Linked DNA regions of Butyrivibrio fibrisolvens. The main gene of each other region encodes a partner of the protein of the gene in region 3 in a complex. Links are inferred from orthologs where the notes say so. Each region holds a gene or a part of one and is shown on either strand. Other genes may lie near its edges. The genes, in order: I7804_RS15570, pfkA and rny.

Region 1 (3,068 bases), 1.4 Mb from region 3 along the record:
CTTACTTGCATCTATAACCATGACAGCAGAGTCTGCAGCCATAAGTGTACGATATGTATCCTCAGAGAAATCCTGGTGTCCTGGTGTATCAAGAATATTGATACAATGATCTTCAAAATTAAACTGAAGTGCTGATGAGGTAACTGAGATACCTCTTTGTTTTTCTATTTCCATCCAGTCAGAAACTGCATGCTTGGCAGTTGCCTTACCTTTAACAGAACCTGCCTGATTGATAACTCCACCATAGAGAAGGAACTTCTCAGTAAGTGTTGTCTTACCTGCATCAGGATGGGATATAATGGCAAAGGTTCTGCGCTTTGCTATTTCTGCTGCTGTCTTCTTATCACTCATTGTTAAATAAACCTCTATTAATCCTAGTCTACATAGATGATACTGATCATCCGGTAGCTTATCTACACATATCTTTCAAAACTCTAATTAAGCCCTTTTGTGCCGGGGCCTAATAAAAGCCGGTATGTTTTTTTCCACACCGGCCAATTTACACAACATAAAGAGACTGTCTTCAAAGCTCTAAAGCTTATCAGGCAATCTCTTATTTTTAATGTCAGTTCTGAGCTACATCCTTCATAGAGAAGCTGATTCTGCCCATACGATCCTTGCCAAGGCATACAACAGTTACTTCGTCGCCAAGTGTAAGGATGTCTTCTACATGATCAAGTCTTTCTTTAGAAATCTTAGAAATGTGTACCATTCCTTCTTTTCCGGGAGCGAACTCGATGAATGCACCAAATTCCTTGATACTTACAACTTTGCCCTTGAAGATCTGACCTTTCTCGAAATCTGTGATGATGATTCTGATCATCTCTTTAGCTTCATCAAGCTTTGCCTGATCTTCGCCGCAGATAGAAACCTTACCATCATCTGTGATATCGATCTTAACACCTGTACGAGCGATGATCTCGTTGATAGTCTTACCGCGCTGACCAACTACATCACCGATCTTATCAACAGGTACTTCCATAGAGATGATCTTAGGAGCGTACTTGGATACTTCCTTACGAGGCTCAGCGATAGCATCGTGCATTACTCCGTTCATGATGAACTCACGAGCGTCCTTACATCTTCCGATAGCGCCCTCAACGATGGCACGTGTAAGACCATGGATCTTGATATCCATCTGGATAGCTGTGATACCCTTGTGTGTACCTGTTACCTTGAAGTCCATATCGCCGAAGAAGTCTTCGAGACCCTGGATATCTGTAAGAAGTACAAAATCATCATCTGTATCGCCTGTAACAAGACCACAGCTGATACCTGCAACAGGAGCCTTAATAGGAACACCTGCAGCCATAAGAGCCATACAGCTTGCACATGTTGAAGCCATGGATGTAGATCCATTGGACTCAAATGTCTCTGATACGGCACGGATTGCATAAGGGAACTCTTCTACTGAAGGAAGTACTGGAAGAAGAGCACGCTCAGCAAGAGCTCCATGTCCGATCTCACGACGTCCCGGTCCTCTTGAAACCTTAGTCTCACCTACAGAGTAAGCGGGGAAATTGTACTGGTGTATATATCTCTTCTCTGTAACGAAAGGATCAAGGCCTTCTACTCTCTGAGCCTCTGAAAGGGGAGCGAGTGTTACTACGTCACAGATCTGAGTCTGTCCACGAGTGAACATAGCAGAGCCATGTACTCTAGGTATAAGATCGATCTCAGCTGAAAGAGGTCTGATCTGTGTGATCTCACGTCCATCAGGTCTCTTGTGATCTTTGAGGATCATCTTACGAACAGTCTTCTTCTCATACTGATATACAGCATCGCCTACGAAAGCTGCCCATTCTTCATTCTCAGCAAAACGAGGATCTGCAAGGATCTTCTCTGTTACATCATCCATGTTCTTGTCTCTGACCATCTTGTCGTCAGTAAATACAAGATTCTCCATCTCTTCAGGAGTTACGATAGTCTTGATCGCATCAAAGATCTCCTGAGGAACTGCTGCAGAAACATAAGGCTGCTTCTCTTTACCTATCTCAGCAACGATAGAGTTGATGAAATTAACAACCTGCTTGTTGACAGCATCTGCTTCATAGATGTATCTGATCATATCCTGCTCAGGAACTTCCTTAGCTCCGGCTTCGATCATGATAACCTTCTCAGCAGTAGAAGCAACTGTAAGCTTCATATCTCCGTTGTCCCACTGTTCCTGTGAAGGATTGATGATCATCTGTCCGTCAACAAGACCGATCTGTGTAGATGCACAAGGACCATCCCATGGAATATCAGAAATAGCTACAGCAATGGATGATCCGATCATTGCAACAAGCTCAGGCCTGCATGCAGGATCAACTGCCATAACCATGTTCTCAACAGTTACGTCATTTCTCATATCCTTAGGGAAAAGAGGTCTCATAGGACGGTCGATCATACGGTCTGTAAGGATCGCGTTCTCTGATGGCTTAGCCTCTCTTTTATTAAATCCGCCCGGGAATTTACCGATTGAATAGAACTTCTCACTGTACTCGATGTTAAGTGGGAAGAAATCAACACCGTCACGAGGTGCCTTAGCTTCTGTTGCTGTGCAAAGAAGTGTTGTATCGCCATACTGAACGAAAGCGCATCCGTTTGCCTGTTTACCAACCTTGCCTATCTCAACCTTGAGAGTACGTCCGGCAAGATCCATTGTGTAAGTTTTTACCATTTTTTCTCCTTCTTGTGCTGCTCATCCGCAATCCCCGTTTTTCAGAGGCGCGTGTGCAGTACTCTTCTTCTCTTTTCTTCTACTATATTTACGGCTTATTCAAAATTTCTGATATAAGCAAAAAGGCAGGGACAACTGAAGATACAGTCTCCCCGCCCTTGTGAACAGAATTACTTTCTAAGACCAAGTTCCTGGATCAGCTTACGATATCTCTCAATATCCTTTGCCTTAAGGTATCCAAGAAGATTACGTCTCTGACCAACCATCTTAAGAAGACCACGTCTTGAGTGGTGATCCTTAGGGTTCTTGTCAAGGTGAGCATTGAGCTCAGCGATTCTCTCTGTGAGAACTGCTACCTGTACTTCCGGTGATCCTGTATCACCAGGCTTTACAGCGTACTTGTTGA
Region 2 (3,112 bases), 1.7 Mb from region 3 along the record:
TAGTGCTGCAGATGTTGCCGCATTCATGGACTCCACCTGACCCAGCATAGGTATCAGCAGATACTCATCTGCCGCATCTGCAATCTCTTTACTAAGGCCATTACCTTCATTACCTATAAGAAATGCTGTTCCTTTTGTAAAGTCAAGCTCGTCGTAGTTTTTAGTGCCCTTAAGATGAGCAGCATAGCTTACGATGCCTTTATCTTTCAACATATTTATAGTTCCAAGAAGATCGTCTGTATACCTGAAAGGTTGACGGAATATAGCTCCCATCGTGGATCTTACAACTTTAGAGTTGTATACATCAGCGCAGTCGCTGCTCATATAGATACCGGTAACGCCGGCTCCTTCAGCACTTCTAAAGATCGTGCCAAGGTTTCCAGGATCCTGAATGCCTTCAAGAATCAGAATCATAGGTGCCTGCCCTGTACTTGATCCATCTCTGTTTTTGGCTGAAACGAAGAGGTCCTTATCTTCATATTCAAGCTGCTTGACAAGAGAAAGAATCCCCTGCGGTGCCTTGGTATCAGACATCTTCTTGAACACCTGATCCGTCACCACTTCATATCCATTAGGAAGACTCATCAAATATTCTTTATCACTTCCCGATGCCTTATCCAAAAAAGATTCGGACACATATGTCTCAAGAATAAGCTCCGCCGGTATCTCCACCTGCATCCTTATTCCTTCAACAATAAAAACTTTATCCTCTCTCCGAAGACGATTCTTGGCATTATATGCTACTATTCTTTTTACTTTTTCATTAGATGGACTGCTTATCATATGACTCCGTTTTCATGGATACAGTTTATTTCAAAATACTATTTTATTAATATAATATCTTATTATCTCAAACTGCGCACACATATTATGCTGCTTACGTGTTGAAGATTCCTGAGGGCTGGCAGTTTATAAATGATTTTTGTGTCTTAAAAAGAATTTCCAACTTCAAGAGCTTGATAGATGAAATAATATATTCCGCAAGGGATCCACATGTCTGAGCGAAGCGAGTTTGGATCCCGGAATATATTATTTCAGATATCATGCCTTGAAGTTGAAATCCTTTTTGACACAATAATCATTTATAAACTGCCAGCCCTCAGGAATCCCCCCGATAACCCCATATTTACAAAAGACACCGGATTGCTCCGGTGTCCTGAAGTTTTAAACATAAATATTAGAGGATTCTTGCTATCTGATACATGTACTCGTCGATTGACTTCTCCATGTTAAGAGCTTCCTCGATATCGAAATCCTGGAACTTACCATCACGATATCCGACAACTCTATTGGTCTTGCCCTGAGTCATGATATCTGCTGCGTATGCACCCATCATAGAAGCGTATACACGGTCCTTACATGTAGGTGAACCACCACGCTGCATGTAACCAAGGATAGTAGCTCTTGTCTCAATACCTGTAGCTGCCTCGATACGACGAGCCATAGATGTTGAATGTCCGATACCCTCAGCATTGATGATGATGTGGTGAGTCTTACCTCTCTTACGGTTGTCGATGATGTTGTCGATAACCTTCTGCTCGTTGAAGTCATATTTCTCAGGAATGAGAATATCATCACCGCCGTTAGCGATAGAACACCAAAGTGCGATATAACCTGCGTGACGACCCATAACCTCGATGATAGAGCATCTCTCATGTGAAGATGATGTATCACGAACCTTATCGATAGCCTGCATAGCTGTGTTGATAGCTGTATCGAAACCGATAGTATAATCTGTACAGGAGATATCCAGGTCGATAGTACCCGGTATACCGATTGTATTGATGCCGTGCTGTGAAAGCTTCTGAGCACCTCTGTAAGATCCGTCACCGCCTATTACGATGACACCGTCGATACCATACTGGTGGCAGATCTCAACTGCCTTCTGCTGACCTTCCTCGGTCTTAAACTCCATACATCTGGCAGTTCCGAGGACTGTACCACCTCTCTGGATGATATCTGAAACAGAATGACGGTCCATATCTATGAACTCTTCATTAAGAAGTCCCTGATAACCTTTTTTGATTCCAACCACCTGAAGTCCGTTTGCGATTGATTTACGTACTACTGCTCTTATGGCAGCATTCATACCCGGAGCATCACCACCGCTGGTAAGTACGCCAATCTTCTTAATCTCTTTTGCCATAATCCATGCTTCCTTTCAATACTTCCTAGCCAATTTCTTTTAGAAGTTTGACAAAAAAATATCAATATAAATTCCAAAAAATACTTCTTTATAAGTTTATCGCAACAAGGTTCTTCTTGCAATGAAAAACTCAAAAATATGTTATGATTATAACATTAGGTCTACAAGTAGCTAATGGGAGATTTATATGGCATTTACACATCTGCACGTCCACACAGAATATTCCCTTCTGGACGGAGCCAACAAGATAACTGAATATGTAAAAAGATTAAAAGAGCTAGGCATGAGCGCCGGTGCCATCACAGACCACGGCGTCATGTACGGCGTTATAGATTTCTATAAAGAAGCAAGAGCAAACGGCATAAAGCCGATCATAGGATGCGAGGTATATGTAGCTCCGGGATCACGTTTTGATAAGGATACTTCAAGCGAAGACAGATACTTCCACCTGATACTTCTGGCAGAGAATAATAAAGGCTATGAGAACCTGTCACATATCGTAAGCAGAGGCTTTACAGAAGGATATTATTATAAGCCCCGTGTTGATATAGAGCTTCTAAAGCAGTACCACGAAGGCATCATATGCCTGTCCGCCTGCCTTGCAGGTGCTATCCCCAGGGCCATCACATCAGGCAACTATGAAAAGGCTGTGGAAATTGCCAAAGAGTATGACGATATCTTCGGTCACGGCAACTTCTTCCTTGAAATGCAGGATCACGGAATCCCGGAGCAGGCAGATGTCAACAATGCTCTACTTCGTATGTCAAGGCAGCTGGACATCCCACTTGTTGCAACCAACGACTGCCACTATACAAGATCTGAAGACGCTGCTGCTCAGGACGTACTTTTGTGCATACAGACGCAGCGCAAGGTATCTGACGAAGACCGTATGAGGATGAGCGGCAAGCCTGACTACTATGTTAAGAGCGAAGACGAGATGAGAGCCCTCTTCCCATACGCTCAGGA
Region 3 (3,051 bases):
CTTATATACAAAGCCATTCTCTTCCCACAAAATCTTTTTGGTCTCAAAGGGAAGCTTTGAATACGCATCCTCTCTTCCACCCTGAAGTTTACAAGGGTTAATGCGAAGAGCCTTACTTCTTACACACTCAAAAGAGACCAGAAACGCATCGCATTCCTGGCCAAGCATAAATTTCATTCTGTTTGTGAACTTACTTGGGAGCATTTATTTCCTTCCGCAATAAGCCGTTATTGCGCTTATTTACTATTCTCCTTAAGGTACTTCTTAATGCCGGCAAAAGTGCTGACACTAATAATATGTTCAATCCTGCAAGCATCTGTCTCTGCCGTCTGCTCATCAACTCCGGCTGTAAGCATCAGAAACTTTGTAAGATTGGTATGTCTGTCATATACGCTCTTGGCCTTTTCAAGTCCAAGCTTCGTAAGTACAAGCTCGCCATCCTCTTCCACAGTAATATATCCATCTTCTTTCAAAATACCGACAGCTCTGGATACACTGGGTCTGGAAAAGTTAAGCTCATTGGCAACATCTACAGAACGCACACTACCATTTCTCTTCCTGAGAATATAAATGGTTTCAAGATAATCTTCACCTGATTCGTGCATAGGGTAAAGCCTCCTGTCTTTTAAAATAAGTGAATTAATCAACAAAAATATGTTAGCATATACTAACGAACTTCACAAGAGCATAGCAGTTTTCTAATTGTAAAACATTTATAAACACAGTGCAATAAAAATAAAAGAAAAAACAAAATTTATACCATTCTTCCAACCATTTTATCAAGCTCATAAAGTATCCTTTTTATTGATTAATTCAAAAAGAGCCGAAGTAACTTCGACTCTTTTATAGTTTTCAATATTTGGTTTTAATGCAACTTCGCAAGTATTATTTTGCGAAATCTGTTGCTCTGCTCTCGCGGATGACATTAACTTTGATCTGTCCGGGATATTCCATCTCAGCTTCAATCTTCTGAGATATATCATGTGCCAGAATAACCATATCGGCATCTGTAACCTGATCCGGAACAACCATAACACGAACTTCACGTCCGGCCTGAATAGCATAAGAGCTTTCAACGCCCTTGAAGCTGTTAGTGATATCTTCAAGCTGTTTAAGTCTTGTTGTATATGTCTCCAGCGTCTCTCTTCTTGCACCTGGACGAGCTGCTGATATAGCATCTGCTGCCTGTACCAGAACTGCGATCAGAGACTGAGGTTCAACATCACCATGATGTGCCTCTACAGCATTGGTGATCAGAGCTGACTCCTTGTACTTGCGACAGATATCTGCACCCAGCTGTACATGTGAACCTTCCATCTCATGGTCAACGGCTTTACCGATATCATGAAGAAGTCCGGCTCTCTTAGCGATACGGATGTCAAGACCAAGCTCGCCTGCCATCAGTCCGCAAAGCTGAGATACTTCAATCGAGTGTTTAAGAACATTCTGGCCATAACTTGTACGGAATTTGAGTCTTCCGAGAAGCTTGATGATCTCAGGATGAAGTCCGTGAACTCCAGCTTCCATAGATGCTGCTTCACCTTCTTCTTTGATCTGAGTGGCAACTTCCTTCTTAGCCTTCTCAACCATCTCCTCAATTCTTGCAGGGTGGATACGACCGTCTACGATGAGCTTCTCAAGAGCAACTCTCGCAACTTCACGACGGATCGGATCAAAGCCGGATATAACTACAGCTTCCGGTGTATCATCTATGATAAGATCTACACCTGTCATTGTCTCGAGTGTACGTATGTTACGACCCTCACGTCCGATAATACGTCCTTTCATCTCGTCACTAGGAAGCTGAACAACTGAAATAGTAGATTCAGAGACATGATCTGCAGCGCATCTTTGGATAGCTCCTATCACAATCTCCTTAGCCCTCTTATCAGCTTCTTCCTTAGCCTCGGCTTCGATGTTCTTGATCATGACTGCCGATTCATGCTTGACATCATCTTCAACGATCTTGAGCAAGTACTCTTTAGCCTGATCAGCTGTAAGTCCTGAGATCTTCTCAAGTTCCTTACGTCTCTCCTCATCAAGCTTCTGAATCTCCGCGGTCTTCTTGTTAAGATTTTCCTCACGGGCACTCAGGCTCTGCTCTCTTCTTTCAATCGCCTCAGATCTCTTCTCGACATTTTCCTCTTTCTGCTGTATACGTCTCTCAGAGCGCTGAATTTCGGCTCTGCGGTCACGAACTTCTTTTTCCAGGTCATTCTTAGTCTTCAGAGACTCTTCCTTTACCTCAAGGAGTTTTTCACGTTTCGTATCTTCTGCAGATTTGAGGGCATCGTCAATGATCTTTCTTGCTCTTTCTTCAGCACTGCCGATCTTGGCCGCATCATTTTTCTTATGACGGGCATTGTTAACATTAACGGTAATGATGACAGAAAGTGCAGCTACTACTACTGCTATAATTACAGCCATAGTAATACTCATTACAGGAGCACCTCCTTATTCAGTTTTCATTGTACAATATTTTGTATATCATGCCCAAAATCAGCATTTGTTTATACAATTTTACAACACTTTTAGTTTACCCCTGTAAAGGCTCTCTGTCAAGGCTACCATGATACTTCCAAGGCTATAAAAAGAGCTGTATTCTGGTTTTTACAAAATACAGCTCTTTTGCCTTTACTTATTTTGCGAAAGTCATTTATAAAAAGCCTTAATTATCGCTTTGAGATTCACCGGAGCTTTGCTGAGTTCCCATCTGTCCGCCGTTTCGAGAGCCCATTCCACCTCCCATGGGAGCACCCATGGATGATCCTGTAGAAGATGCATCCCCAGAGCATACTGAGTCAAGTGTTATCTCTTGTGTTTCTTCATTAACCGTAACAGTATAGGTCTCTCCAATGGTAAGCTGTTCACTACTGAATATCACTGCATTACCGCTCTTTGCAGCTGTGTATTCGTAGATCACAGCGCCTTCTGCATCTGTTATCGTTATAGTATCTCCTGATTCATAGCCGCTTTCGATAGTAACTATAAATGAATTCTGCTCAGAGTTATCTGAGAATGCTTCTATCATTCCAGTACTTCCAAGAGCTA

Evidence for each region.
Region 1: rny (region 3) and I7804_RS15570 share a complex: the UniProt entries of both Bacillus subtilis proteins name them as parts of the possible RNA degradosome complex. The link is inferred for Butyrivibrio fibrisolvens from one-to-one orthologs.
Region 2: rny (region 3) and pfkA share a complex: the UniProt entries of both Bacillus subtilis proteins name them as parts of the possible RNA degradosome complex. The link is inferred for Butyrivibrio fibrisolvens from one-to-one orthologs.

Annotation. Positions count from the first base shown.
Region 1 is NZ_CP065800.1:3,718,656-3,721,723, forward strand. What follows is about bases 115-3,020. They hold I7804_RS15570 (polyribonucleotide nucleotidyltransferase), read right to left. Parts: upstream 2,663-3,020; coding sequence 566-2,662; downstream 115-565. Other genes in these bases: I7804_RS15565 (peptide chain release factor 3), read right to left, coding at 115-351; rpsO (30S ribosomal protein S15), read right to left, coding at 2,833-3,020. Outside these bases: more of I7804_RS15565, read right to left, coding at 1-114; more of rpsO, read right to left, coding at 3,021-3,068. UniProt on the Bacillus subtilis protein: Involved in mRNA degradation. Catalyzes the phosphorolysis of single-stranded polyribonucleotides processively in the 3'- to 5'-direction. Necessary for competence development in Bacillus subtilis.
Region 2 is NZ_CP065800.1:559,009-562,120, forward strand. The notes cover bases 163-3,112. They hold pfkA (6-phosphofructokinase), read right to left. Parts: upstream 2,147-3,112; coding sequence 1,178-2,146; downstream 163-1,177. Other genes in these bases: I7804_RS02290 (TrmH family RNA methyltransferase), read right to left, coding at 163-783; I7804_RS02300 (DNA polymerase III subunit alpha), read left to right, coding at 2,334-3,112. In the rest of the region: more of I7804_RS02290, read right to left, coding at 1-162. UniProt on the Bacillus subtilis protein: Catalyzes the phosphorylation of D-fructose 6-phosphate to fructose 1,6-bisphosphate by ATP, the first committing step of glycolysis.
Region 3 is NZ_CP065800.1:2,306,947-2,309,997, reverse strand. The notes cover bases 163-3,051. They hold rny (ribonuclease Y), read right to left. Parts: upstream 2,440-3,051; coding sequence 886-2,439; downstream 163-885. Other genes in these bases: I7804_RS09495 (carbohydrate-binding domain-containing protein), read right to left, coding at 2,669-3,051; I7804_RS09505 (metal-dependent transcriptional regulator), read right to left, coding at 237-605; I7804_RS09510 (RsmB/NOP family class I SAM-dependent RNA methyltransferase), read right to left, coding at 163-204. In the rest of the region: more of I7804_RS09510, read right to left, coding at 1-162. UniProt on the Bacillus subtilis protein: Endoribonuclease that initiates mRNA decay. Initiates the decay of all SAM-dependent riboswitches, such as yitJ riboswitch. Involved in processing of the gapA operon mRNA, it cleaves between cggR and gapA.